2 linked regions of the Tardiphaga sp. 709 genome follow. The protein of the gene in region 1 interacts with the protein of each later gene in a pairwise test. Links are inferred from orthologs where the notes say so. Each region holds a gene or a part of one and is shown on either strand. Other genes may lie near its edges.

Region 1 (14,897 bases):
CGTTGCTGCCATCGAGCTCACGCAGATAGGTCAAGCCGAACACCGTCAGCCGGTGTGGATCCTTCTCGCCGCCGTCGAACAGCGATTGCACGTAATCGGTGACCTTGGTGCGGGCTTCGTCCGATGCCGCCTGGGTGCGGCTCATCATCAGGCCATAGGTGTGCATGATGCGGTCAATGGCAATCTGCATGTCGTCATTTTCCCCGTTGGACATCAGAAAACCGGCTACGCGGCTTCAGGTCGTGCAGCCTGGAATTGCGCGATCGCTCTGTTCGCAAGGCGAAGCTTGTTGTCTTCGCCGCGATGAAACATCCGGACGATGATTTCGAGCAGCCGATCGTTGGTGAGATAAGTATCGGGGATCGCGCCGGACTTGCGCAGGTAGTTCGCAGCGATGGCATAGGCGTCGCCCACCGCCTCGACATTCATCACTTTCAGACCGCGTTCGACCAGCATGGTTTGCCCCTTCTGATGAAGGGATAAAGCGCGACTGGGGAACTGGTTCCATTGGGGAGAAGGAATTTCGGGCAGAACACCCGACGGAGTTGCGGCAAGCTACACTGCGCTGAACGTCATGCCTCGATTAGCTTTTGGTATCTCGATCGAGCCAAAACAATAGCGCGGCCATTGCCAGGCTGGGAGCCCCGAACCAAATCCAGAGAGCAAAGAGAAAATCGCTGTCCGAACTATCCCGTGATTGCCAAGTCAGGAGTCCAAGCCAGATCGCGGGACCAAGACAAGCAATCGCCCCTGATCTCAGACTGAACCTGGCCATCGCCCCACCCTTCCTGAAAATAGAAAAGGCGCTCGAAAGCGCCTTTAAGCTTAGGTCAGATGTCGCGTGCGTCTTGCGCGCACTTCGACGACTTCAGGAGGGCAATCCCAAAGCAGCTTGGAGGTCTCAGAGGCGATACAGGATCTGGTCGGTCCAGAAGCGCTCGAGGCGATGCAGCGACTTGTTGAGGGTCGCGAATTCTTCGTTGGAGATGCCGCCGACCTGTTCGACCGTCTTGACGTGCTTCTGATACAGCGCGTCGACGATGTGGCGGATTTCCTGGCCCTGCGCCGTCAGACGAATGCGAACCGAGCGACGATCGACGCGCGAGCGCTGATGATCGAGGAAGCCGAGTTCGACGAGCTTCTTCAGGTTATAGGACACGTTGGAGCCGAGATAGTAACCGCGGGTACGCAGCTCGCCGGCGGTCAATTCCTTGTCGCCGATATTGTAGAGCAGCAGTGCCTGGACCGAATTGATATCAGCGCGACCGCGGCGATCGAATTCATCCTTGATGACATCGAGCAGGCGGCGATGCAGACGCTCCACCAACGTCAAGGCTTCCAGATAAAGCGGCTGAACCGGCGCCTGGCCCGGAACGAGATCGACGCTTTCCACCGTCGCAACGGTCTTCATCATGACACTACCCCTGTTGTCGTTTTTATCGACTTATTCGACGAAACTTGTGTCCCGTCTGATAGGGCCAACTTAAGGGGGAGCGTTTGAAGAACCGCTTAAATAAGACAATAAAGAGATCATGAATTTGAGACAGTGAATCTGAGATTAAGCCGGTGAAACAAGGGGTTTTCGCAAGGTTTGATTCACGCTGCGGAGCCCATGTTCCAGCTTTGTCCGCCCGATCTGTCGCATAGCGGAACAGCTTGCGTAAAATTCGAAACACTCGCGTAAGGTTCGTGACCGGGGCGTTAGGGTGACTGAAGTCTTACCGCCAACGCCCCGAAAATTAATTCGACAATTTTACGCAACTCCGCGCGTTCGCCCTTCCCAATATGGCGCACGCAATGCCTTGCGATCGATCTTGCCGAGGCCCGTCACGGGGATCTCGGCGACGAAATCGATGGTCTTCGGCGACCACGGCGCGCCGCGCTTGTCTTTCACATGCGCCTGCAGTTCCTCCGCGGAATTATTCGCGCCGGCTTTCAGCACCACGAAGGCTTTCACCGCCTCACCCCACTTCGCATCGGGAATTCCGATCACCGCGGCGGACGCCACCGCGTGATGCGCCATCAAGGCATCCTCGACTTCGCGCGGATAGATATTGAAACCGCCGGAGATGATCATGTCCTTGGTGCGGTCGACGATATAGAAGAAGCCGTCGCTGTCCTTTATCGCGACATCGCCGGTGTGCAGCCAGCCACCGCGGAACGCGTCTTCGGTGGCATCCGGCCGTTTCCAGTAACCATCCATTACCAGCGAGCCGCGCACGCAGATCTCGCCGGGTTCCCCTGTCGCCACTTCGCGCATCTCGGCGTCGAACAGTTTGACCTCGACCATCGGATTGGCGCGGCCGCAGGAACCGAGACGGCCCGGCTTGCTGTCGTCGTGATCGATCTTGCGCATGGTGGTGATGATCTGCGGCGCTTCGGTCTGGCCGTAGAGCTGCACGAACACATTCCCGAAAATGCCGACGCCCTCGCGCAGCCGGTCCGGCGACATCGGCGCCGCGCCGTAGACGATCATCTGCAATGACGACATGTCGTATTTGGCGCGAAGCTCCGGCGCGTCGATCAGCGCATAGATCAACGTCGGCACCAGGAAGGTCGCGGTAATCTTCTCCTCATGCACCAGGCGGCAATAGGTTTCCACATCGAAACCCTGCACCAGCCGCGCGAAACCGCCGCGCAGCATCACCGGAAACAGCGTGATGCCGGCGGCGTGGCTGATCGGCGTTGCGGCGAGGTAGCGAATCTCGGCCGGCCAGTCCCAGTCGGCATAGATTGCCAGCGCCATCGCCACGATCACGCGATGCGGCAGCATCACGCCCTTGGAGCGGCCCGTAGTGCCACCGGTATAAGCCAGCCAGCAGATATCGCCGGTGCTGCTCTCATCCACCAGCGGCGCCGGCGTCGCATTGGGCAGTTCGGCCAGGAGATCGCGCGCGCCACCGAGCGCGCCGAAGGACAGCAGATGTTTCAGGCCCGGCACGCGGCTGCGCAGCGCGAGGCCGCGTGCGGCGAACTTGCCGGCCTCCACGATCAGCGCGGAGATCTCGGCGTCCTCGAGAATGAAGGCGTGATCGTCTTCGGCGGCCATGGGGTGCAGCGGCGTGTAGCGCAGGCCCATGACGGCGGCAGCGGAAATCGCCGCCCAGCTCTCGGCGCGGTTGCCGGAGAGAATGGACAGCGCATCGCCCTTCTTCAGGCCAAGGCTGCGGAACAGGCTGATGAAACGCGCGACCACGTCGCCGAAGTCGCGGTAGCTCCAGCGGACATGGCCGTCCGCGAGCGCGGGCCGATCGCCATAGCGGGCGATGGCACTGACGATGAGGCTGCCGGCGGTGCCGCCGGAATAAAGCTGATTCAAAATGACCTCCCTGAATGCAGGGCCTTCTGCGAGGCCTCTGCTTGACGTCCTGAGCCTATGGCGGCCGTTCGCGCGCCGCCATCCATGCCAGCGCAAGGTAGCCTGCGAGAAACGCAGCCTGCACGCCGACGATCAGGAGATTGCCGCCATAGATGGTCGGAAACATCAGCTCGATGACCGCCATGGACACCACGGTCGTCAGCCAGACGACGGCGCCCCACGGCGTCGCGAGCCAGAGGCCGACGGCGCTGACCAGCTCGATGACGGCGAAATAGACCGTGGCGGTCTGCCAGCCCATGGTCTGCACCTCGAAGGCGTCATCCTCGGTGCCGACAAAGCCGGTGACCTGCGCCCAGTGATAGAGGCCCTGCATCATCGAGACGACGGCCATTACGCGCAGGAACAGGACCAGGCGCCGGGTCCAGATGTTCTCGTCGGATTCGATGCGTCCGGACGAGATCGCCGCAACCGACATGGCATGGTCCCGCGACGTGGGGTCTCTCGACCCGAGGTCGCGCGGCATCTGCTCAGACATGCGAATGCGATCTCACGGGTGGGAACTGGACGTTTGGGCGATGGTTTGAGCGATTCATGGGGGCTTTTTGTGAGCCTTTGGGCCTGCAAAATCAATGACCCAGCCCGTCACGTCGCGCGCGCATGACGTGCATGATCGAGGTGACGCCGGGACATCAAGATGCTAGACTTAGAACAGGTCGAATTTAAGGGGCTTTCGACCTCACGAAGGCCCGCGGGAGAGACGGTATTATGGCAATCAAGTTCGGGCGCCCCATCGAATTGCGCGATCATGCCCCCCGCCCGGCTACTTATGATGCCCCCTCCCTCGGCCTGACCACCCGCCCTCGCCGTAACCGCAAGTCCGAATGGGCCCGCCGGCTGGTCCGCGAGAACGTGCTGACCACCGACGATCTGATATGGCCGCTCTTCGTGATCGACGGCGACAACCAGCGCGCGCCAATCGCCTCGATGCCCGGCGTGGAGCGCCTCAGCGTCGATCAGGCGGTGCGCGATGCCGAGCGCGCCATGAAGCTGGATATCCCCTGCATCGCGCTGTTCCCCTATACCGACCCGTCGCTCCGCGACGAGATGGGCACCGAGGCCTGCAACGCCAACAATCTGGTTTGCCAGTCCGTGCGCGCCATCAAGAAGGAATTCCCGGATCTCGGTGTGCTCTGTGACGTGGCACTCGACCCGTTCACCAGCCACGGCCATGACGGGTTGATCCAGAACGGCAAGATCCTCAATGACGAGACCGTCGCCGTGCTGGTCCAGCAAGCGCTGGTCCAGGCCGAAGCCGGCTGCGATATCATTGCGCCATCGGACATGATGGACGGCCGTGTCGGCGCGATCCGCGAGGCGCTGGATGAAGCCGGATTCCTCGACGTGCAGATCATGGCCTATGCCGCGAAATATGCCTCGGCCTTCTACGGCCCGTTCCGCGACGCCATCGGCTCGGCCAAGACGCTGACCGGCGACAAACGCACCTATCAGATGGACAGCGCCAATTCCGACGAGGCGCTGCGCGAGGTCGAACTCGATCTCGCCGAAGGCGCCGACATGGTCATGGTCAAGCCGGGCATGCCCTATCTGGATATTGTGCGCCGCGTGAAGGACACGTTCGCGGTTCCGACCTTCGCCTATCAGGTGTCCGGCGAATACGCGATGATCATGGCCGCCGCGAACAACGGCTGGATTGACGGTGACCGCGCCATCATGGAAAGCCTGCTCGGCTTCAAGCGCGCCGGCGCCGATGGCGTGCTGACTTATTTCGCGCCGCACGCCGCGGAACGCATCAAGGCATTGCGCTGAGCGCATCCGCGCTCAAGCCTCGCCTGATTTACGTCATGGACAGTCTGTAACGATTCCCCGCACTTGTTGCGCGGTCTGGTGATATCCATGTGATGGACCGTGAGGATGCAAACGGAGGGATGCGTCATGTCTGATACCGGCCCGAATGCTGGCGGCCCCAACAACGGAAGCTGGCAAGGCGACATCTGGCGCAGTGCCGGTACCCGGCCCCGCACCCATGCCTTCGACCCCTATGCGCAGCCGGATTTGTTCCGCGGCGTGCTGATGCGCCGCATTGTCGCCTTCCTGATCGATCTCGTGGTGCTGTCGATTCCGATCGTACTCGCCGTCATCTTCATCGCAGTATTTGGCGTCGTCACCCTTGGCCTCGGCTGGGCGCTGTTCTGGCTGATCTCGCCGGCGACGGTGATCTGGCCGGTCGTCTATTACGGGATGTCGCTGGGCGGTCCGCATTCGGCCACCGTCGGCATGCGGATGATGGATCTGCAGATGCGCACCTTCTCAGGCACGCCGGGCTACTTCGTGCTTGGCGCCGCACACGCGGTCCTGTTCTGGGCCTCAGTGTCGCTACTCACGCCGCTGGTGCTGGTGGTCGGCCTGCTCAACGGCCGCCGTCAGTTGCTGCACGACCTCGTGCTGGGCACCGTGGTGGTGAATAATTCCGTGGTCCGCGCCGCTTACGCCCAGCCGCCCGGCCGTGCCTACTAACAGCCGCGAAGGACGCCAACTTGGACGGGCAAAGCGATTGACCGTTTGCCCGGCCGGCGCGATGCTAAGCCAAACTGCTTCGGAGACCGACGGCAACCCGTGACCCAGCACTCCCGCGACACTCCGCAATTCTACCTCACGGCGCCGTCGCCCTGCCCCTACCTGCCGGGCCGGCACGAACGGAAAGTTTTCACACATCTGGTCGGCGACAAGGCCGGCGATCTCAATGACCTGCTCACCCATGGCGGCTTCCGGCGCAGCCAGTCGATCGCCTATCGCCCGGCCTGCGACCAGTGCCGCGCCTGTGTTTCCGTCCGGGTCATCGCCAATGAATTCAAGCCGTCGCGCAACTTCCGCAAGATCCAGGCACGCAATGCGGACGTGATCGGCGAGCAGCGCAGCGCGGTGCCGACCTCCGAACAGTATTCGGTGTTCCGCGCCTATCTCGACCAGCGCCATCGCCATGGCGGCATGGCCGACATGACCGTGCTCGACTACGCCATGATGGTGGAAGACAGCCACGTCGAAACCCGCATCATCGAATATCGCCGCCGCGGCCCCGATACAGGCATCACCGGACGCGGCGAGGACCTGCTCGCGGTCGCGTTGACCGATGTACTCAGCGATGGGCTATCGATGGTGTACTCGTTCTTCGAGCCCGGCGAGGAAAGCCGCTCGCTCGGCACCTTCATGATCCTCGACCACATCGCCCGCGCCAGGCGGCTCGGCCTGCCTTACGTCTATCTTGGCTACTGGATCGAAGGCTCCAAGAAGATGGACTACAAGGGCCGCTATCTGCCGCAACAGCGGCTGGCGCCATCAGGATGGCTGCGTGTCGATGCGACAGGCGAGACGATGCCCGAGCCGCAGGATTAGCTGGCCCGGCTGACGATCAGCCTTCGTCATCATCCGCGGCCGCCCGGGATTTCAGGCCTTCAGCCGAAAAAGGTGTCGTAAAGCAGCTTGCAGTTCAGGATCACGATGATGCCAGCGATGATCCATGCCACCGTGGCGACCGACCGCGAAATTACGAAGTCACCCATCTTTCGCCGATCCGAGACAAACCGCACCAGCGGGATGATCGCAAATGGAAGCTGCATCGAAAGGATGACCTGACTGAAGACGAGGAGTTGTCCGGTGCCGCGTTCGCCGTAGAGCGCGGTGACGACCACGACCGGGACAATGGCGATGCCGCGAGTCACGAGCCGGCGCGCCCAGTTCGGCAGGCGCAGCCGGAGAAAGCCCTCCATCACGATCTGGCCGGCCAGCGTTGCCGTCACCGTCGAGTTGAGGCCGGATGCCAGCAGTGCGATCGCAAAAAGCGTCGATGCGATGCCGAGACCTAGCAACGGCGACAACAACTCGTAAGCCTGACCGATCTCGGCCACATCGGCATGACCGCTGGTATGGAAGGACGCCGCCGCGACGATGAGGATCGCCGCATTGATGAACAGCGCGAGCATCAGCGCGATGGTGCTGTCCGTCGTCGCCCACTTGATCGCGTCGCGGCGGCCCTCATCGGTGCGCGGATAGGCACGGGTCTGCACGATCGACGAATGCAGATAGAGGTTATGCGGCATCACGGTCGCTCCGATGATGCCGATCGCAATGTACAGCATTTCGGGATTGGTCACGATCGCGGTGGACGGCAGGAAGCCGCTCAGCACTGCAGCCACGGGCGGAGCCGCGGCAACAATCTGAACCGTGAAACAGACTGCGATGACGATGAGCAGCGCGATCACGAAAGCTTCGAGAAAACGGAAGCCCTTGTTCATCAGCAACAGCAGCAAAAAGGCATCCAGCGCGGTGATGAGCGCGCCCCCGATCAGCGGAATGCCGAACAGCAGCTGCAACGCAATCGCAGTGCCGATCACTTCCGCCAGATCGCAGGCGATGATCGCGGTCTCGCAGGCCAGCCACAGCATGATGTTGACCGGGCGGGAAAAGCTGTCGCGACAGGCCTGCGCCAGATCGCGGTCGGTGACGATGCCCAGACGCGCGGCCAGTGCCTGCAGCAGGATCGCCATCACGTTTGACAGCAGGATCACCGAGAGCAGCGTGTAGCCGAATTTCGAGCCACCCGCGAGATCGGTCGCCCAGTTGCCGGGGTCCATGTAGCCGACCGAGACCATGTAACCCGGTCCGGCGAACGCCAGCAGCCGCCGAAACCAGTGGCCACCGATCGGAACCGGGATCGACGAATTGACCTCCGAAAGGCTCCGCCGGAAATCCCCGCCAAGGCCGGAGCGCCAGCCGGCCGCGTCTGAAACGCTGCCGGGGATTGGAGACGTTGACGAATCGGGCGAGGTTTTCGGCGAAAGTGCATCCATCAGAGCTGCATAGAGCAATCCCTCCCTTGTTGCAACTCATTTGCAACTGCATCTAGTCGGTTGGTGGGCGCTGCCTGTTGCCGCGCGCGCTCAGTAATCGGGTGGCTGCGTGCTCGTCCGGACCCCATGGTGGCTGTCACAGACAGGAATCGCCATGTCCCACTCCTCCATTGACCGACTGCCTGACACCTTCAACCGACTCGCCTGGTCCAATCTCGCTGCCCAATCGGCCGAGCAGATCGCGCTGGCGGCGGCGCCGATCGTCGCGGTGCTGTTGCTCGGCGTCGGCGAGGGCCAAACCGGATTGCTGCAGACCGCGCTGACCCTGCCCTTCGTGCTGTTCGCCATTCCCGCCGGCCTGCTCGCCGACCGGATGTCGCGCCGCACCCTGATGGCCGGAGCTGAGGCGCTGCGCGCGATCGCACTGTTGCTGACGCTAGGGCTGATCTGGTTCGGCGCGCTGACGATGCCGCTGCTCGCTTTGCTCGGCTTCGTCGCGGTGTGCGGCACCGTCGTCTACAGCGTCGCCGCGCCGTCGCTTGTGCCATCGCTGGTCGTGCCGCAGTTGCTCGGCGCGGCGAATGCGCGGATAGAACTCGCGCGCACCGTCGCTTTTGCAAGTGGTCCTGCCATCGGAGGCGCGCTTGTGGGCTTCACTGGCGCCGCGCCTGCCTTCGGCTTTGCCGCAGCGCTGTCGATCATCGCTGTCGCCTTGCTATCGGGCATCCATGAGCCCACGCGCACAACCATCCAACAACGCAAGCCGATGCAGGATATCGCCGAAGGCCTGTCCTTCGTCTGTTATCATCGGTATTTGCGGCCGGTCTTCATCACACAGTTCATCTTCAGCGCAGCGTCCTTCATGGTGCTGGCAGTGTTCGTGCCTTACGCGGTTCGCCATCTCGGTCTCTCCGCCTCCGGCGTCGGCGTGACACTCGCAATGTATGGCGTCGGCATGGTGATCGGCGCACTGCTGGCAACACGTGTGATGAAGCGGTTGCCGTTCGGCACCGTGATCGCGCTTGGCCCCGTCACCGGCTTCGTTGCCTCCGTCGTGATGGCACTGACCACATGGATCCCCTCGCCGGCTTTGGCTGGCCTGAGCTTCTTCCTGCTCGGCGTCGGCCCGATCCTGTGGGTGATCTCGACCGCAACGTTGCGACAGTCGGTAACGCCGCCAAGCCTGCTCGGACGCGTCTCCGCGATCAACATCTTGAGCTATGGCGCCCGCCCGATCGGAACCAGTATCGCTGCCGTTATCGGCGGGCTCTATCACGCGGAGGCGTGCCTCTATCTCGCCGTCGCGGGTTTCGCCTGGCAGGCCGTGGTGATCCTGACTTCGCCTGCAGTGACGCTGGAACGGCAGCCGGATATGGTCGGCGATTTGACCGGATGCGTTCCGACGAAAGTCTAACAGGCTCGGTTTAGTTTATCTGTAGTTCGCGCTCGCTCACGATCTCCCCGCACCGCAGCACGGATAGTTAGTATAGTTACGCCGCGTCCAAGCGTCGCAGCGCTGCGAACATTCTTGCCAAACCCCGAGGCACGCCTTTGTCTTGCTATCAATCAACAAGGTCAGTCCGCAAAAGGACGACCATTCGGGGAGAACACAATGGCTTCATCCAAGGACAGGACTCCATCTCGGCGCCGCTTTCTGAAAGTCGCCACAGCCGGCGCTGCCGCAAGCATAGCAGCACCGGCAATCGCCCAGGCGCAGGGCCCGATCAGCATGCGCTGGCAGAGCACATGGCCGGCCAAGGACATCTTCCACGAATACGCGCTCGACTACGCCAAGAAGGTCAACGACATGACCGGCGGCGACCTCAAGATCGAGGTGCTTCCGGCCGGCGCCGTAGTCCCGGCTTTCGGCCTGCTCGATGCGGTCTCCAAAGGCACGCTCGACGGCGGCCATGGCGTGATGGTTTATCACTACGGCAAGCAGACCGCGCTGGCCCTGTGGGGCTCCGGCCCGGCCTATGCGATGGATGCCAACATGCTGCTGGCCTGGCACAAATTCGGCGGCGGCAAGGAGCTGCTGGCCAAGCTCTACGCGTCGATCGGCGCGAATGTGGTGTCGCTGCCTTACGGGCCGATGCCGACCCAGCCACTCGGCTGGTTCAAGAAGCCGATCACCAAGGCCGATGATCTCAAGGGTGTGAAATTCCGCACCGTCGGCATTTCCATCGACGTATTCACTGGTCTGGGCGCCGCGGTGAACGCATTGCCCGGCGGCGAAATCGTCTCGGCGATGGACCGCGGCCTGCTCGATGCCGCAGAATTCAACAACGCCTCGTCGGACCGCATCCTCGGTTTTCCCGACGTATCCAAGACCTGCATGCTGCAGAGCTACCACCAGAACGCCGAACAGTTCGAGATCCTGTTCAACAAGACCAAATATGACGTCCTGCCCGAGAAGCTGCGCGCCATCATCGCGGGCGCCGCCGATGCGGCCGGTCAGGAAATGTCCTGGAAGGCCATCGACCGCTATTCGCAGGATTATGCGGAGATGCAGAGCAAGGACAAGGTCAAGTTCTACAAGACGCCGGACTCGATCCTGCAGAAGCAGCTCGAAGTCTATGACGAGGTCGTCGCCAAGAAGTCGGCCGAAAATCCCCTCTTCAAGGAAATCTCCGAGTCCCAGCAGGCCTTCGCCAAGCGCGCCACGCAGTGGGAGCAGGACACGGTCGTGAATCGCCGCATGGCCTATAATCATTACTTCGGCCCGAACGCGAAGAAGAAGACCTGACGCCATCAGGCACACGTATCTCGCATCATCCGGGACCCTCTCCCGGATGATGCTTTGCTGTTGCCCGATATCGCCTACCTTCACCTGCCCACATGTCCTGTAGACTGGCCTCCATGAAATGACTGCCCAGCGCTTCCTGCATTCCATTGACGGTATCAGCACATTCGCCGGCAAGGCTGCGGCCTGGCTCATTTTGGGATTGATGGGCCTCGTCTGCGCCGAAGTGTTCAAGCGCTATATGCTGAACATGCCGACGGCATGGATCTTCGACGCGTCGAACATGCTCTATGGCACGCTGTTCATGCTGTGCGGCGCCTATACGCTGGCGCAGAACGGCCATGTGCGTGGCGACTTTCTATACAGCTCGATGCGCCCGCGCACGCAGGCTTCGCTCGATCTCGTTCTCTACATCGTGTTCTTCCTGCCCGGCATTGCCGCGCTGGTTTATGCGGGCTGGGACTATGCGGGCGACAGCTGGCGTATCCGCGAGCATTCCAACGTCACGGCGGACGGACCGCCCGTCTATCATTTCAAGGCAATGATCCCCCTGGCCGGCGCATTGCTGCTGCTGCAAGGCATCGCCGAAATCACCCGCGCCGCGATTTGCCTGAAGACCGGCGTGTGGCCGAGCCGGCTCAAGGATGTGTCCGAGATCGATGTCGTCGAGGAACAGCTCGCACATAGCGAACACGTCGATGACGACGTGCGTAGGAATGCAATCGCCCAGGCGCAGGAGATCGAGGAAAGCGCGCGACAGCGCGGCATGGGCGGGGAGACGCAGAAATGAGTGATCCCGCACTTGGCCTCCTGATGCTCGTCCTCATCGTCGTCGTAATCATGCTGGGCTTCCCCACGGCCTTCACGCTGATGGGTCTCGGCATGTTTTTCGGCTTCTTCGCCTATTACCGGGCAGGCGAATCCTGGGCCGACAACCACATCTTCGATCTGATGGTCCAGCGCACATATGGCGCCATGACCAACGACGTCCTGATCTCCATCCCGCTCTTCGTGCTGATGGGCTATGTGATGGAACGCGGCGCCCTGGTCGATAAGATGTTCTATTCGATCCAGCTGGCCTTCCGCCGCGTCCCGGCCTCGCTGGCGGTGGCGACGCTGATCGTCTGCACTTTCTGGGGCATAGCATCCGGTCTGGTCGGCGCCGTCGTCGTGCTGATGGGCGTCATCGCCTTCAATCCGATGCTGAAGGCCGGCTATGACGTCAAGCTGGCGTCCGGCGTGATCACGGCCGGCGGCACGCTGGGCATCCTGATCCCGCCATCGGTGATGATCATCGTCTATGCCGCCGTCGCCGGACAGTCTGTCGTGAAGCTCTATGCCGCCGCGATGTTTCCGGGCTTCTTTCTGGCCTTCCTCTATCTCGTCTACATCATCGGCTGGGCGCTCATTAACCCGAAGATCGCGCCGAAGCTGCCCGAGAGCGAAACGCGCGTGCCCGTCCGGCCGTGGATCGCCGATCTGCAGCAAGCCTATTCGCACAAGATGCTGCCGGCTCTGCTGACGGCGGCCGTAGCGCCGTCGCGCGCCATGGCCCTGACCGTGGACGGCGTGCGGGTCAGCTACACGACGATCCTGAAGAATCTCGGCTTTGCTCTGGTGCCGCTGGTCCTGGCGCTGACCACACTATGGGCCGCGTGGTGGTATGTCGTCATACATCCGCAGCCCGACGCCCCCGCGCCCGCCGCGATCACCGAGCGGGTTCAGTCCCGCGATGCCGGCGCGGTCGCACCTGAAGAAGAAAAACTGGAGGAGCTGGGCTCCGCGCAATCGGGTTCGGCCAAGGAGAGCGAACCGGAGGTGCTGCAGCAGATGGGCAACACCGATCTGCAAAACAGTCCGACGAATGCGCCGGTCGATGCCGGACCGCCGCCGGAATTCTACACCTACTTCGCCTTCACAGCAGCCATCATCGCCCTGATGCTGTTCTATTACTACTGGACCATGGGCGCCGCGCAGTTCGAGGTACTGCGGCTGCTGACATCGTCCGTCATGCCGCTCGGCATCCTGACTGCCATCGTTCTGGCCGTGATCCTGCTCGGCATCACCACGGCAACGGAGTCCGCCGCCGTCGGCGCTGCCGGCGCGTTCCTGCTGGCCTTCCAGGCGCGCACGCTAAACTGGAAGCGCACCAAGGAAGCCGTCTTCCTGACCGCCAAGACCACATCCATGGTGTGCTGGCTGTTCGTCGGATCGGCGCTGTTCTCCGCGGTGTTCGCCATTCTCGGCGGACAGGCGCTGCTGGAGAGCTGGGTGCTGTCGCTGAACCTGACGCCGGTCCAGTTCATGATCCTGTCGCAGGCCATCATCTTCATTCTCGGCTGGCCGCTGGAATGGACCGAGATCATCGTGATCTTCGTGCCGATCTTCCTGCCGATGCTGAAGCATTTCGGCATCGACCCGATCCTGTGGGGCGTGCTCGTCTTCGTGAACCTGCAGGCCGCCTTCCTGTCGCCGCCGGTCGCGATGTCCGCCTTCTATCTGAAGGGCGTCGCGCCATCACATGTGACGCTGAACCAGATCTTCTCCGGCATGATGCCCTATATGCTCATCGTCATCATCTGCATGGTGCTGATGTATATCTGGCCCGGCCTGACGCTGTGGCTGCCGAATTACCTGTACGGCAACTGATCCATCGGCCGCGACCACCGCCGGGAACGCGGCGGTGGCACCCGTCTTCCCGGAATACCGCATGACTGCCCTGCTCTTTGCAGGCCGCTTTATATGATGTACATCATTCATAAAATGAGGATCATCATATGACCGACCGCACGGCAGACGCCATGGCAGACACCCCGCCGCAGGAAGCATCCTCCACCGCGCTGCAGATCGCGGTCCTCGCGGGGCTGGCCTCGATGGGCACCCTGGCGACCAACATCCTGCTGCCATCGCTGCCACAGATGGCGGTATCGTTGCAGGTGACGACGCCCGCGGTCACGGCATCGATCACGGTGTTTTTGCTGGTCTTCGCGCTTGGGCAATTGCTGGTCGGGCCGATCTCCGACCGTTACGGGCGTCGCATGCCGGTGCTGGCCGGTTTCGCTGTCTTCATCATCGGCAGCATCTGGTGTGGCGTCTCGACTGATCTTCCTTCGCTGCTGATCGGCCGTGCCATCCAGGCCGCTGGTGCCTGTTCGACTTCGGTTCTCTCGCGCGCGATCGCTCGCGATCTGTTCAGCGGCGCAGCGCTGGCGCGCGCACTAACCTTGGTGATGATCGCGCAGGCCGCAGCCCCTGGCTTCTCGCCGCTGCTCGGCGGCGGACTCGATTATTTTTTCGGATGGCGTTCAGAATTTGTTTTCGTCGGCGCCTTCGCCGTGTTGTCGGCTCTCAGCTATATCCTGGTGCTCGGCGAAACCCACAACACGACGCGTATCCCACTCAATCCGCTCGCCGTCAGCGCAACCTATCTCAAACTTTCGGTGAACCGCCACTTCCTGATCCCCGCTGCCACAGTGGGCCTGATCATGGGTGGACTGTTCTCGATCTTCTCCGCAGCACCTCGCATCCTCATCGAGGGCTACGGCTTCACACCGATTGCACTCGGGCTGTTCTTTGCAGGCACCGTGCTGGTCGTGTTCGGCTCCGGCATGCTGGCCGCGCGCCTCGCCCCCCGCTTCGGGCTGGATCGGGCCATTCGCTATGGATTGCTGATCGCGTTCATCGGCAGCATCGCGGTGCTCGCGACCGCCTACTTCCACGGCAACGTCGTCACCTTCATCGCCGCGACCTGCGTGTTCCTGCTGGGCATGGGCGTGGTCAATCCGCTCGGCACGGCGCAGGCGCTGTCGCCGTTCGGCACCCATGCCGGCGCCGCCTCGGCATTGCTCGGCTTCTGGCAGATGATGGGGGCCGCGATCGGCGTATCCCTGTCGGCCACGATCGTGCCGCAGGCCGCATTGGCGCTCGGCATCGTTCTCGGTGCAGCCTGCCTGATCGCTATCGTACTCTA
Region 2 (14,836 bases), 2.7 Mb from region 1 along the record:
TGAACCAGAAGCAGGCACTCACGAGGAGCGCCACAGCGGCGACCGACGAACCGACCTGCAAGCGCGGCCCATGCTGCCGTGCGCGATCGATCGTTGCGACGGCATAACCAAACGCCATCAGCGCCAGCGCCACCATCGGGTAGGCGTGATAGTTATAACCCCTGCTTTGAACGAAATAGGACATCGCAAAGCCAAGCGAGCTAGCCAGGAGCACGACAAGAGCCGGGTCTGCTGAACGCCGACTCTGTAACAGCAGTGTGGCGAATACGGCAACCAACCATAACGTCGTCGCACCGCCCAGCGCGAGCGCCAGCCACGACGACGTCAGCAGCCGATACACGTCGCTGGCAACAGGATAGATCACGGTGAAATAGGCGGGGAAGGCCACGTAGACCCACAGTGCATAGGCCACCACCAGTGCGCTGGCGATCCAGTTCTCCGGCGCGAAAACAATCCTCCACTGCCGTGCATTGGTCGCCGCCGCGATAACGGCTGTACCGACGCCGAACGCGAAATACGGTTTGAAGCACATAGTGATAGCAGCACTGATGCCGGCGATGACAACCACGCCAGGCGGGATTATCTCGCCATCGGCGCGGCGGATCAGGACCGCCAGCGCGGGTAACAAAAACAGCAAGGCGAGATGTTCGCGCTGGCCGAAGTCGTACATTGGCAAGATGCCGAGCAACGCGATCGCACAAACCGCCAGCGGAGCAGCGGCGACGCGCCCGGGGATGCGCGAGTTGTGCAGCAGCTGCCATGTCACCGCCATCGACCCTGCGATGAGGCCGAATACCAGCACGAGCGTCATGAGCTCGGCGCGCAATCCCAGAAGCCGTCCCAGTACCACGGCGATAATATTGACCGCCCCGGCCATCGGGGGGTTAATCTCAAGAATATCGAGATAAAGACGCTGACCATCGAGCACGCGTTCGCAGACGATCAACAACCAGCTGACATCGACATTAAACGGCAGCACCGCGCGCAGCCCGACGGCCACCGCGCAGACGAGAGCGCCGGCGATCAGCCAGATGGCCGCAAGCCGCGTCCGAGGCGTGGTCGCGCCGCCGAGTTGCAAACCGGCATCGATCATCATGCACTTATTCTTTCGGCCAATACCATCGCTACGCTAGGAGAGCCGCGTTAAAAAGCCATTGCGCGGGTCTGCGAGACACCGCCGCACCATCCATATCGAGCCGCCTTTACGGAAGCGCCTGGACCTGATTTGCTGCAGAAATTCTGACAGGAGATGTTGCGATGTTCGATAGACGTCAGCTTCTTGTGGGACTTGGTGCGCTAACAGCGGCCGGCATGGCGCCCAAGGCGCTCGAAGCGGCAGGCAAGGTCAGCCTCGATCGTACATCCGTGTTGCTGGTGATCGACGTGCAGAACTGCTTTCTGCCCGGCGGCAGCCTAGCCGTGAAGGACGGCGATAAGGTCGTGCCGATCATCAACGCCATCGCGAAGAAATTCGCCGACGTGGTGATGACGCAGGACTGGCACACGCCCGGCCATATCTCCTTCGCATCCAGCCATAGCGGCAAGAAGCCGTTTGAGACCCTTGAGGTGAAATACGGCAAGCAGGTGCTGTGGCCGGATCACTGCGTGCAGGGCACTGAAGGAGCCGCCCTCTCGAAGGATCTCGCCATCCCGCATACCGAGCTGATCCTGCGCAAGGGCTTCAACAAGGACGTCGACAGCTATTCGGCCTTCACCGAGGCCGACGGGAAGACCACCACCGGTCTCGCCGCCTATCTGAAAGCCCGCAAATTGCAGCGCGTGTTCATCGCCGGTCTCGCCACCGACTTCTGTGTCGCGTGGTCGGCGCTCGATGCGCGAAAGGCAGGTTTCGATGTCTATGTGATCGAGGACGCCTGCCGCGGCATCGACACGCAGGGCTCGCTGGCCAAAGCCTGGGCCGACATGAACAAGGCCGGCGTGAAGCGGATTCAGTCGGGCGATCTGGCGGCTTGACCCATACTCTCATTGTCATCGCCCGACTTGAGCGCACAACTGCGCGCTGGGTTCGGGCGACCCAGTAAGACCGGCGCTTGTGATCACTCACTGAGACCAGCGTGTACTGGCTCACCCGCTTTCGCGGGTGATGACAGCCAGAGGCGCTGTTACTCCGATGCAGCAGGTGCCGCCTTGGCCCCACCCTTCGATACGCCAACCAGCGCCGGGCGCAGCACGCGCTCGCCAATGGTATAACCGGCCTGCACGACCTGAACCACGGTTCCCGCAGGCACCGAGGCATCCGGCACTTCGTACATGGCTTGCTGGAAATTCGGATCGAACTTCTCGCCGGACGGATCGAACTTCTTCACGCCGTTCTTTTCCAGCGTGTTGAGCAGCGAGCGCTCGGTGAGTTCCACGCCTTCGAGCAGCGCCTTCAGGCCCGGATCGGCGGCGGCCTTGGTGTCGGCAGGCACGGCATCGAGGGCGCGCTGCAGGCTGTCGGCGATATCGAGCACTTCGCGCGCGAAATTGGCGATCGCATAGGTGCGTCCGTCGGCGACTTCCTTCTGGGTCCGCTTGCGCAGATTTTCCATCTCCGCCAGCGTGCGCAGCATCTTGTCGCGCGCGTCCGCAGCTTCCTTGGTCAGGGCCTCGACCGAATTCGGTTCCGGATCGTCCGGCATGATGTAGGGCTTGGAGACCACCGGATCGGCGGCCGCTGCCGTCTTGTCCTGATTGTCGTTCTGCCCATTGGAATCAGTCATCACGCTGCCTTCTCAAAAACACGCCAAAATGGTGGGATTGCTGAGCGGGATATCGGGGTTTGAGCGCCGAAAATCAAGCGCAACCGGCCGGATTCGGCCGATCGTCAGCCGCCGAGCATGCGGCTGACGATGCGCGCCGCGTAATCTACCATCGGGATCACCCGCGCATAGTTCAGCCGGGTCGGGCCGATGACACCGAGAACGCCGACAATATGGCCGGCGCCATCGCTGTAGGGCGCAATGATCGTGGACGAGCCGGACAGCGAGAACAGTTTGTTTTCCGAGCCGATGAAGATGCGGACACCTTCGGCCGTCTCCGCCCGACCGAGAAGGTCGATCACCTCGCGCTTGGCTTCGAGATCGTCGAACAGGAGGCGAACGCGTTCAAGATCCTCCAGCGCATGGAGATCCTCGAGCAGATTGGCCTGGCCGCGCACGATCAGCTGCCGATCGTCCTTCTCGCCACCCGACCAGCTGGCAATGCCGGCGGCAATCACCTTCTGGGTCAGTTGATCGAGCTCGATCTGGTTCTGGGTCAGTGCCGTTTCCAGTTCCAACCGGGCCTCAGCCAGCGTGCGGCCGCGAATCCGGGCATTGAGGAAGTTCGACGCCTCGTTCAGCGCCGACGACGGCACCCCCGGCGGCAGGGTCAGCACGCGGTTTTCGACCTGGCCATCCTCGGCGACCAGCACGACCAGCGCCTTTTCGGGTTCCAGACGGACGAATTCGATGTGTTTTAGCCGCACATTGGACTTGGCGGTCAGAACCACCGCCGCCGCGCGGGTTAGCCCGGACAGCTGCGTCAGCGCCTCGCCGAGCGCCGCCTCCACGGTCTGCGAGCGCCCCACGGAGGATAATTGCTGCTGGATCGACTGCCGCTCCGGCTCGGTGAGGTCACCGACCTGCATCAAGGCATCGACGAAAAACCGCAGTCCGAGTTCGGTCGGAAGCCGTCCTGCTGACGTATGCGGCGCATAGATGAGGCCGAGCTGCTCCAGGTCCGACATCACGTTGCGAACCGAGGCCGGCGACAGCGGAACCGTGATCAGGCGCGAGATGTTGCGGGAACCCACGGGTTCGCCGGTGGCGAGATAGCTCTCGACGATCTGCCGGAAGATCTCACGCGATCGCTCATTGAGCTGGGCGAGCCCGGCATGCGGCGAAATCAGGCCGATCGGATCGTGATGGACCACAGGGTACTCCTTGAGGATCTAATCTGTCGCTCCGGCGGGCCGGATACAAGCACCATTGCGGTTGTGGAACCTGCCCTGCCCTTGCCGCTGCGCTCCGTGGCCCCTAAAAGCACCGCGAACAGGCTTTCTCTGGACATTTGGAAGGATTTTCTCATGCGGCCAAGCCGTCGTGCGCCCGATGAACTGCGCGCCGTGTCGCTGGAACGCGGCGTGGTCAAATATGCCGAAGGCTCCTGCATGGTGAAATTCGGCGACACCCATGTGCTGGTAACCGCCACGCTGGAAGAGCGCCTGCCGCCATGGCTCAAGGGCCAGGGCCGCGGCTGGGTCACCGCCGAATACGGCATGCTGCCCCGTGCCACGCTGGAACGCACCCGCCGCGAAGCCGCATCCGGCAAGCAGGGCGGCCGCACCGTCGAGATCCAGCGCCTGATCGGCCGCTCGCTCCGCGCTGCCGTCGACCTCGAAGCACTCGGCGAACGCCAGATTACCATCGACTGCGACGTGATCCAGGCCGACGGTGGCACCCGCACAGCGTCGATCACCGGCGCATGGGTTGCGCTGGCCGACTGCATCTCGTGGATGAAGAACCGCAACATGTTCAAGAACGGCGGCGGCAACGTGCTGCGCGACAATATCGCGGCGATTTCCTGCGGCATCTATCAGGGCACCCCGGTGCTCGATCTCGACTATGCCGAAGATTCCGAAGCCGACACCGACGCCAATTTCGTGATGACCGGCGACGGCCGCATCATCGAGGTACAGGGCACTGCCGAGAAGACGCCGTTCACGCAGGACGAATTCCTGAAGTTGATGGCACTGGCACAAAAGGGCGTCGGACGCCTCGTCGAACTGCAGAAAATGGCCATCGCGTGATTCCGCAAGTCATCAAGCAGGCGTAGACTCCCATCATGCATCGTCGAATCACTGGGAAGCTCGTCATCGCCACCCACAATCCCGGCAAACTTGCCGAGATGCGCGATCTCCTGGCCCCCTACGGCATCGAGGCAGTGTCAGCAGGCGAGCTCGGTCTCGCCGAACCTGACGAGACCGGCAATACTTTCAAGGCCAATGCCGCGATCAAGGCGATTGCCGCGGCCAATGTCGCACAATTACCAGCTTTCGCAGATGATTCCGGCCTCGTCGTCGATGCCCTCGACGGCGCGCCCGGCATCCTCTCGGCGCGCTGGGCCGGCGAGTCCAAGGACTTCACCGGCGCAATGACGCGCATCGAGCGTTTGCTGCAAGAGCGCGGCGCGACCTCGCCTGACAAGCGCACCGCGCATTTCGTCTCCGCACTCTGCGTGGCGTGGCCCGACGGTCATCTCGAGGAAGTCGAAGCGCATGCGCATGGCACGCTGGTCTGGCCGCCGCGCGGCACCGCCGGCTTCGGCTACGATCCGACATTCCTGCCCGATGGTCACACGCGCACCTATGGCGAAATGACCGCGGTTGAGAAGCACGGGTTGCCGCCACTCGGCGAGGGCTTGTCGCATCGCGCCAGGGCATTCGTGAAACTCGCGGAGATCTGCCTTGAACCCCGCTGACGCACAGCAAGACGCTTTCGGCGTCTATGTGCACTGGCCGTTCTGCCTGTCGAAGTGCCCCTATTGCGACTTCAACAGCCATGTCCGTCATCACGCTGTCGATGAAGTACGTTTCGCGCGCGCTTTCGCACGCGAGATCGAAACCACCGCAGCGCGCACGCCCGGCCGTACGGTGACGTCGATCTTTCTCGGCGGCGGTACGCCGTCGCTGATGCAGCCACAAACCGTCGGCGCTATTCTCGACTCGATCGGTAAATACTGGAACGTCGCTTCCGACGTCGAAGTATCACTCGAAGCCAACCCGACCTCCGTCGAAGCGACGCGCTTTCGGGGCTATCGCGAGGCCGGCGTCAACCGCGTGTCGCTCGGCGTACAGGCGCTTGACGATGCGTCGCTGAAATCACTGGGACGTTTGCATACGGCGCGCGAGGCACTCGATGCCGTGGCCATCGCGCGCAGCGCGTTCGATCGCTATTCGTTCGATCTGATCTATGCGCGCCCCGACCAAACTCCGCAAATGTGGACCGACGAACTCAAGCTCGCGATCTCGGAAGCCGCCGAACATCTGTCGCTGTATCAGCTGACTATCGAGGAAGGCACGCCGTTCTTCGGATTGCACGCCGCCGGCAAGCTCAAGACACCCGACGAAGGCCTCGCGCGCACGCTTTATGACGTGACGCAGGAGGTCTGCGCGCAGCAGGGTTTGCCGTTCTACGAGATTTCCAACCACGCCCGCCCCGGTGCGGAGTGCAAACACAACCTCGTCTACTGGCGCGGTCAGGAATATGCCGGCATCGGGCCTGGCGCCCATGGCCGCCTCGACATCGACGGTGTCCGCCATGCCATCGCCACCGAGAAGCGTCCGGAAGCCTGGGTCATGCGTGTGGAAGACAACGGCCACGGCGTGACATCGGATGAATTGCTCAACAGTGAAGAACGCGCCGACGAATATCTGCTGATGGGCCTGCGCCTCGCTGAGGGCATTGATCCCGCGCGCTATCAGATGCTGTCCGGCCGCGCGCTGGATGAGAAGCGCATCCAGATCCTGCTCGAAGAAGGCGCGATCGTCGTCGAAACAAATGGCCGTCTGCGCGTGACGCAGGAGGGATTTCCCGTGCTCGATGCAGTCGTGGCAGATCTGGCGGCTTAAACGCTACGCCCCAAAGCTCTTGGGCGAGCCCGCCACCGCCTGACCACCACCTGATGCGACCTTCATCACAGCCAAACCGCGATCGTTGCCGCCATCGCTGCGGAACCGGAACAGGCCATCGATGCCGGCAAAGCCGGATGGATTGGTGAGCGTTTCAGGTGCGAAGCGCTGTCCGCCCTGGGTGCGCGCCAATGCGGCGACCAGTGCAACAGCATCGTAAGCGAGCGTCGCGGTACGCACGGGGTCGCCGCCATATTTTGCGCGGTAGCGACCGGCGAAGGCACGGAACCCTGCAGGATCCGGCGCGGCGTAGAGCCCACCCTGCAACGCCGCGCTGTTGAAGACCCGCGGGTTGTCCCAAAGGCCCGTGCCAAGCAATTGCACGTTGCGCAGATTGGCGCCCGCCGCAGTCAGTGCATCGGCCGTTGCGACCACCGCGTCGCCATCGTCTGCGATGAACAACGCGTCGGCGCCGGTGAGGGATGCGGCAATGTTGCGTGCTGCGCTGGAGCGATCCGCGCCATAGCGCTCGAAAGCGACGATGCGGCCGCCTTTGCGGGCTACGGCCTGCTTGAAAGCGACTTCAACAACATTGCCATAGGCATTCTCGGGCAGCATCGCCGCAAAGGAGCGTTTGCCCGTGCCTGCGGCGTAATCGACGATGCGATTGACGTCCGACTCAGGTAGGAAGCTGAGCAAATAGACACCACGGCCGGCGACGCTGGAATCGGTCGAGAACGCGATCACCGGGACGTTACGCGCGCGCGTGAGCTGCGCCGTTGCCGGTACCGAGAGTGCGAAGAGCGGCCCGAGAATGATTTCGGATCCTTCATCGAGCGCCTGCTGGGCGGCCTGCTGCGCGCCCTGCGCGCTGCCACTATCGTCCTTGATCAGGAGTTGAATGCTGGGATTCTGGAATTCGGCGAGCGCCATTTCGGCGGCGTTCTTCATCGACTGCGCGGCGACGCCAGCATTGCCCGAAGCCGACAGCGGCAGGATCAGTCCGACTTTCGTGCCGCCGGTGCCGATGGCTTGTGACTGCTGCGCCGGTCCGGCAGGCGGTCCCGATGGCGCCGCCGGTCCGGTGCCGAACGCATTGGTCAGCGTCGATTGCACACCCGCGCAGGCCCCGAGCAGCGGCGCGCCCAGCAGCAGGCCGACAGCCGTCCGCCGTGTTGCGCCCGACGTCGCGCCCTTGGTCCCGGATTTGGGGTCGAACGGATCCGCCATCACTTCTCTTCTTTCGGCCGCATCAGATCGGCCCGCCTCGGCACCCACTATATAGTGTGAGGCGCGGATTCAGACATATTGTCGGCGATAAGTTAACCAAAACAAAAGCTTTATGTCCGGCATACCCCATCACCGCGGCCGGATTAGCACGATGGGAATGAACCACAGCCAAACGTCTGAAAAACGGCTGTCCCCCTTTGGCGCAATTCGCTCTACATTGTCGCCATGCGCGCAACACCCCTTTCCTCATCGCCTGCGGACGCCGCGGCGCCGTCGGCCCGGACCTTCACGGTCTCCGGCCATCTGCTCATGGCACCGAAAGCTGTTCCGGGGCTGCATCTTGTGGCCACGCCGATCGGCAACCTTGGCGACATCACCCTACGCGCGCTGGAAACCCTGGCGGGGGTCGATATCATCGCCTGTGAAGACACCCGCATCACCCGCCGGCTCACCGAGCGCTACGGGATCTCCGGTACGCTCAAGCAGTATCACGAGCACAATGCCGAACAGGCGCGGCCGAAGATCCTCGAAAAGCTGTCGCAGGGCGCGTCCATCGCGCTGGTGTCGGATGCCGGCACACCATTGATTTCCGACCCCGGCTTCAAGCTGGTGCGCGAGGTCACCGCCGCAGGCTTCAGCGTGATCTCGCTGCCGGGGCCATCCTCGGTGCTGGCCGCGCTGGCCGTGTCGGCGCTGCCGACCGATCGCTTCTTCTTCGAGGGCTTTCTGCCATCGCGGCAGATGGCACGCCGCTCACGCCTCACGGAGCTGGCTGCCATCGACGCCACGCTAGTGATGTTCGAATCCGGCAACCGCGTGCAGGACACGCTGGTCGATCTCGCCGATATCATGGGCAACCGCGATGCGGCGATCTGCCGCGAGCTCACGAAGATGCATGAAGAGGTCAATCGCGGGCCGATTGCCGATCTGGCCAAGGAGGCCGATGGGCTGGAGACCCGCGGTGAATTCGTACTCGTCATCGGGCCACCGGCTGCGGATGCGCAGGCCATGACCGAGGACGATCTCGATGCCCTGCTGCGCAGCTCGTTGCAGCGCGATAGCGTCAAGGATGCCGTGGCGCATGCGGTCGAACTGTCCGGCCGGCCGCGCCGCGCCGTTTATGCCCGCGCGCTGGAACTGGCGAAGGAGATTCACAGGGACTCCGGTGATGGCGAAGACTGACAAAGTCTCCGCACCGAAGCCCACAGCCAGACCGGCTGCGCCGGAGCGCGTCGCCGCGTTCAATACCGGCCTCTCAGCCGAAAGCCGTGCCGCTGCTTTATTGCTGGCCAAGGGCTATCGCATCCTCGCCCGCCGCTTTCGTACCCCGCATGGCGAGATCGACATCGTCGCTAGGAAGCGCAACCTGATCGCCTTTGTCGAGGTGAAGGCCCGCGCCAGCCTGAACGAGGCCGCCTATGCGGTGACGCCGCGCCAGCAGGCCCGGATCATGGATGCCGCCCAGGGCTGGCTGATGGCACATCCCGAACATGCGGAATTCGACCTTCGTTTTGACGTCGTGCTGATTGCGCCAAGACATTTGCCACGCCATCTGTTAGCGGCATTCGACGCCTCGACCTGAGCTTTCGCCTCCCCGACCACAATTCCGGACCTTGCAGCATGACCTTGAACGTCGCCGTCCAGATGGACCCCATTGCGCGCATCAATCACAAGGGCGATTCGACCTTCGCGATGTTGCTGGAAGCCCAGAAGCGTGGCCACAAACTGTCCTATTACACGCCGGACAAGCTCTCGCTGCGCGGCAATGACGTGGTGGCGCCGGTGCAATCGCTGTCGGTGCGCGACGTCGAAGGCGATTACTTCACCCTCGGCGATCCCACCCGCACCAACATGGAATCCTTCGACGTGGTGTTGCTGCGGCAGGACCCGCCGTTCGATCTCGCTTATATTACCTCGACACATCTTCTGGAGCGCATCCATCCGAAGACGCTGGTGGTCAATGATCCTGCTTCCGTGCGCAACGCGCCGGAGAAGATCTTCGTGATGGGCTTCTCGGACCTGATGCCACCGACGCTGATCTCGCGCGACAAGGACGAGATCAATGCATTCCGCGCCGAGCATGGCGCGGTGGTGATGAAGCCGCTGCATGGCCATGGCGGCGCAGCGGTGTTTCGCGTGCTGCCGCAGGACATGAACTTCGGTTCGCTCTACGATCTGTTCTCCGTGACATTCAAGGAACAGTGGGTGATCCAGCGCTTCCTTCCCGAAGTGAAACATGGCGACAAACGCATCATCCTGATCGACGGTGAATTCGCCGGCGCGGTGAACCGCGTGCCGGCTGAAGACGATTTGCGCTCCAACATGGTGCGTGGCGGCGCCGCCAAGGCCACCGAACTCTCGCCGCGTGAGCGCGAAATCTGCGAACGTGTCGGACCGGCGCTGCGTGACCTCGGTCTGCTGTTCGTCGGCATCGATGTGATCGATGGCAATCTCACCGAGATCAACGTGACGTCGCCCACGGGCATTCGCGCCATCGCCAAGCTTGGCGGACCGGATGTCGCCGCGCGGGTCTGGGACGTGATCGAAGCGAAGCGGAAGTAACTCCGCTCGCGTCACTCGTTGCGCTGCGTCAATGCTTGACGCAGCGGTTTAAATTCCATTCGTCGCAATTCTTTACCCGCTGCTTTTGCTTGCCAGTCATTGAGGGCAAGGGCAGCATGTTGATGCACGCCCGACCAATCGGGCGGCCCGCCACATTTGGCGGCAAGCAAAAGCATATCAGTGGAGAAACGCATGACTTCAGACGTTTCGCGAAGGTCCCTGCTCTCGCTCGGCGCAGGGCTGGGCGCTAATCTCCTCGCTCCCGGCCTCATCGGCAGCGCATCGGCCAAGGCACCAAAGCTCGGCACACAGGCGCCCTACTTCCACCGTTTCATGTTAGGCAGTGCGGAAGTCACCGTTGTCTCCGACGGACCTTTGCCGCTCGGCGATCCCTCCGGCACATTCGTCGGCGTGCCCAAGGAAGACGTGCAGAAGATGTTGACGGATAATTTCCTCAGCAGCAGCAATGTCGTGCTCGAACAGAACGCGCCGATCGTCAACATGGGCGACAAGCTCATCCTGTTCGACACCGGCATGGGCACGTCACAACTGTTCGGCAACACCACGGGCCGCCTGCAGAAGAGCATGGCCGAGGCCGGTATCAAACCTGGCGATATCGACGCTGTGGTGTGCTCCCATGCCCATATCGATCATATCGGCGGCATCGTCGATGCCAATGACAAGCCGCTGTTTCCCAATGCGCAGGTCTATCTCAGCGAGGAAGATTTCAAGTTCTGGACCGACGAAAGTAAACTCGGTTCGCCGCTAAAGGACTTCATCGTCCATGCCCGCAAGAACCTGCTGCCAGTGAAGGATCGCCTGGTGTTCTTCAAGGACGGACAGGAGTTCCTGCCGGGCATCACCGCGATGCATGCGCCCGGGCACACGTTTGGCCACCATATGTTCATGATCCAGTCGGACGGAAAGTCCTTCGCATTCCTCGGCGATCTTACCCATCATCAAGTGCTGTTGCTGGAGAAGCCGCGGATGGAGTTCGCCTATGATTCCGATCCGAAGATGGCGGCGGCGACGCGGGTGAAGATGCTGGACATGCTGGTAGCCAACAAGACCGCCGTGATGTCTTACCACTTCGCCTGGCCGGGCTATGGCCATGTGGTCAAATCAGGCGACGGCTTCCGCTATATCGCCGAGCCGATGGTGATGAATCTCTAGCGGAAATCCTGCGACAATCCTGCGGCGATCTTGAGACAATGACCGCCGCAGGAATTCTGCAGCAATTTATCCTCACGCCGCCGATGACGTATCCCGCGCGCGCCGCTCCGCACCGCGTTTGTAGATCCGGAACGTGCCGCGTCCGGCATCCTTCGCCGCATAGAGCGCCGAGTCGGCCATGGCTGCCAATTGCGATGACGTGCAGTTATCGGCCAGTGCGATGCCGACCGAAGCGCCGACCCGCAACTGTTGTCCTCGATGATCGATCGGCAGGCCTAGCTGCGTGACGATGGCCCGCGCGGTCTCAGAGGCTTCCTCGAATTGTGCGTGAGGCCCCAGCAGAACGGCAAACTCATCACCGCCAAGGCGCGCCACCAGTTCCGCGCCGGCGCAGATGTTGCGGATTCGATTTGCAACGACAGTCAGGCAGGCATCGCCGGCGGCGTGGCCGAAGCAGTCATTGACCGGCTTGAATTCATCGAGATCGACCAGCAGCAGCGCGCCGAACGGCTTTGCCTTGCTGGCCGACGCCGCATCGAACAGCGACAGCTTGGTTTGAAACTGGCTGCGATTGGCGAGTCCGGTCAGCGTATCGAACTCGGCGAGATAGCGATTGCGATCCGCCAGAATTTTCTCTTCGGTGATGTCCTGCTTCATGCCGAAGATGCGGACGGCAACGCCATCGACCGACTCGACTGTGGCCGTGATCCTGATCCAGCGCCGGTTACCCTTGAAGGTGATGATCTCCGCATCGAGACTGAAGCCGGTTCGATCTTCGATTGCCTTGCTGCGCCGCTTCGTCAGTTCCCTGACGGATTCTTCTGGATAACAGGCGAGCGCCTCCTCGCGAATCGGCGTCGAGCCGCGCGGTAGATCGAAGATGTCGTAGACAACATCGGTCCAGACCAGCGATTCATCGGAGAGGTCGCATTCCCAGACGCCGATTCGCGCCGCGGCCGAGGAGCGATCGAAGATCTTCCGGCTATGCGCCAGCGAAGCAGCCTGTTGGTCGATGATGGCTTGCTGGGCTTCGATCTGGGCCTTCAGCGCGGCGATCAGATCGGCATCATCCGGAGCGTCTGGCGTCATCGGCAAGCGATCTGACATCTGCGGGCACCCGGTCTTCGTCTCGAAGCTCATAGGATGCTTTGCATGACGTGCTTAAGATTCTCTACGCCAATGGCCGACTTCGGCCAAAACCAGCATACTTTACCGCTGCATTTCGTTCACTGATTGTTCTTGAATTAGAAGCAACCTTAGGTTACGCTCTCATCTCGAATGAGGGCGGCATGGTTCAACGCGTTTCCACCGTAGCCTTTGAGGGGATCGAGGCCCGCGCGGTCGACGTGCAGGTTCAGGTCGTGCCCGGCCTGCCGAATTTCCTGATCGTCGGCCTGCCCGACAAGGCAGTGTCCGAGGCCCGCGAACGGGTCCGCGCGGCGCTGGTCGCCTCGGGTCTGGCGCTGCCGGCGCGACGCATCATCGTTAATCTCGCACCGGCTGACTTACCGAAGGAAGGCAGCCATTACGATCTGCCGATTGCGCTGGGACTGATGGCTGCGATCGGCGCGATTCCGCCGGATGCATTGACGGGCTTCACTGTACTCGGTGAACTCGGCCTCGATGGTTCGCTCGCTCCCGTGGCCGGCGTACTGCCTGCAGCGATCGGCGCCAACGCGCGCGACGAGGGATTGATCTGTCCGGCAGCCTGCGGCGCGGAAGCCGCCTGGGCCAGCCCAGACATTCAGATCATCGCCGCGACATCGCTGATCCAGATCGCCAATCACTTCAAAGGTACGCAGGTTCTGTCGCGGCCGCAGCCGAGAATACATGCGCGTGAGGAAACGCTGCTGGATCTGCGGGACATCAAGGGACAGGAAAGTGCCAAACGCGCGCTGGAAATCGCTGCGGCAGGCGGCCATCACCTGCTGATGGCCGGCAGTCCCGGATCGGGAAAATCCATGCTGGCGGCACGGCTGCCGTCGATCCTGCCGCCGCTGTCGCCGGCGGAGCTGCTCGAAGTCTCGATGATTGCATCGGTGGCCGGCGAGATCAAGGACGGCGCACTCACCTCACGCCGGCCGTTCCGCGCACCGCATCATTCCGCCAGCATGGCCGCCCTCACCGGCGGCGGGTTGCGCGCGCGGCCGGGCGAGATTTCGCTGGCGCATCAGGGGGTGCTGTTTCTCGATGAACTGCCAGAGTTCGATCCGCGCGTGCTGGATTCGCTGCGCGCACCGCTCGAGAATGGCGAGGTGGCGGTCTCGCGCGCCAATCACCGCGTCACCTATCCTGCGCGATTCATGCTTGTTGCTGCGATGAATCCATGCCGGTGCGGTCACGCTTTCGAGCCGGGCTTCTCCTGCAAGCGCGGCCGCATCGATCGCTGCACCTCGGATTATCAGGCGCGCATCTCCGGCCCCTTGATGGATCGCATCGATCTGCGCATCGAAGTGCCCGCGGTGACCGCGGCGGATCTCATTCTGCCGCCACCGTCGGAAGGTTCCGCCGAAGTTGCGGCGCGTGTCGCCGCCGCGCGCGATCTGCAGACCATGCGTTATGCCGCGGCGGGATTAGCGGGCACACATACCAATGCTTCCGCGCCCGCCTCCGTGCTGGAAACGGTTGCGCAGCCGGATGCGCAGGGACTGACATTGTTGCGCGATGCCGCCGAAACGATGCGACTGACCGCGCGCGGCTATCACCGCGTGCTGCGCGTGGCGCGGACGCTGGCGGATCTCGACGGCGCCGAGAAAATCGGGCGGCTGCATCTGGCCGAGGCGCTGTCTTACCGCGCGCTGGCGGAGGACGTTCGACGGGCTGCTTGACGTCACCTCATCGCCGCTGATGTGGCCGTCAACGCGATAGTAACGAGTTTTGTTTACGCTCTGCTCACCATAACCCCGCGTTACGGGGCCAGGGAGAGTACCGTGTCATGCTGCGTTTCAAGATTTTAGCCTCGACGATTCCTTTGGTACTCGCGGCATTTCTCGCCCGTGGCGATCTCGTAGCCGGCACGCATCCCTGCATCTCCACCGGTGAGACCACCATCCAGATCGCCACCATGCCCTGGCAGGCGCAATCGCATGTCAGCTTCACCAGCGACCCCTTGCAGGCAACCGTCCGTGTGCAAATCGTCGATAGTGCTGACACCGCCGACTTCGTCGTACTTGATGACGTCGATGCCGCGGAACCGGATGCTTGTCCCGTCACCGCTGCGACGCGCTTCATCCGCATTGCCGACACATCCGCGAGTTC

Evidence for each region.
Region 2: the proteins of RSO67_RS04820 (region 1) and grpE interact in binary tests that used the Escherichia coli proteins (3 or more experiments, as listed by UniProt). The link is inferred for Tardiphaga sp. 709 from one-to-one orthologs.

What each region holds. Positions count from the first base shown.
Region 1 is NZ_CP135529.1:913,504-928,400, forward strand. Bases 5,988-8,866 are described here. They hold RSO67_RS04820 (Nramp family divalent metal transporter), read right to left. Parts: upstream 8,185-8,866; coding sequence 6,790-8,184; downstream 5,988-6,789. Other genes in these bases: RSO67_RS04815 (arginyltransferase), read left to right, coding at 5,988-6,730; RSO67_RS04825 (MFS transporter), read left to right, coding at 8,339-8,866. In the rest of the region: RSO67_RS04780 (hypothetical protein), read right to left, coding at 1-190; RSO67_RS04785 (hypothetical protein), read right to left, coding at 226-456; transcriptional regulator LdtR, read right to left, coding at 902-1,414; RSO67_RS04795 (AMP-binding protein), read right to left, coding at 1,754-3,319; RSO67_RS04800 (DUF6163 family protein), read right to left, coding at 3,375-3,854; hemB (porphobilinogen synthase), read left to right, coding at 4,085-5,146; RSO67_RS04810 (RDD family protein), read left to right, coding at 5,273-5,854; more of RSO67_RS04815, read left to right, coding at 5,954-5,987; more of RSO67_RS04825, read left to right, coding at 8,867-9,598; RSO67_RS04830 (twin-arginine translocation signal domain-containing protein), read left to right, coding at 9,797-10,930; RSO67_RS04835 (TRAP transporter small permease subunit), read left to right, coding at 11,049-11,717; RSO67_RS04840 (TRAP transporter large permease subunit), read left to right, coding at 11,714-13,576; RSO67_RS04845 (multidrug effflux MFS transporter), read left to right, coding at 13,705-14,897. UniProt on the Escherichia coli protein: H(+)-stimulated, divalent metal cation uptake system. Involved in manganese and iron uptake. Can also transport cadmium, cobalt, zinc and to a lesser extent nickel and copper. Involved in response to reactive oxygen.
Region 2 is NZ_CP135529.1:3,647,925-3,662,760, reverse strand. Bases 924-3,741 are described here. They hold grpE (nucleotide exchange factor GrpE), read right to left. Parts: upstream 2,724-3,741; coding sequence 2,124-2,723; downstream 924-2,123. Other genes in these bases: hrcA (heat-inducible transcriptional repressor HrcA), read right to left, coding at 2,828-3,741; pncA (bifunctional nicotinamidase/pyrazinamidase), read left to right, coding at 1,258-1,974; RSO67_RS17910 (hypothetical protein), read right to left, coding at 924-1,096. Also shown: more of RSO67_RS17910, read right to left, coding at 1-923; more of hrcA, read right to left, coding at 3,742-3,916; rph (ribonuclease PH), read left to right, coding at 4,070-4,792; rdgB (RdgB/HAM1 family non-canonical purine NTP pyrophosphatase), read left to right, coding at 4,828-5,463; radical SAM family heme chaperone HemW, read left to right, coding at 5,450-6,613; RSO67_RS17875 (penicillin-binding protein activator), read right to left, coding at 6,617-7,843; rsmI (16S rRNA (cytidine(1402)-2'-O)-methyltransferase), read left to right, coding at 8,069-9,025; RSO67_RS17865 (YraN family protein), read left to right, coding at 9,012-9,425; gshB (glutathione synthase), read left to right, coding at 9,464-10,405; RSO67_RS17855 (hypothetical protein), read right to left, coding at 10,417-10,599; RSO67_RS17850 (MBL fold metallo-hydrolase), read left to right, coding at 10,598-11,578; RSO67_RS17845 (diguanylate cyclase domain-containing protein), read right to left, coding at 11,651-12,685; RSO67_RS17840 (YifB family Mg chelatase-like AAA ATPase), read left to right, coding at 12,868-14,406; RSO67_RS17835 (hypothetical protein), read left to right, coding at 14,514-14,836. UniProt on the Escherichia coli protein: Participates actively in the response to hyperosmotic and heat shock by preventing the aggregation of stress-denatured proteins, in association with DnaK and GrpE. It is the nucleotide exchange factor for DnaK and may function as a thermosensor.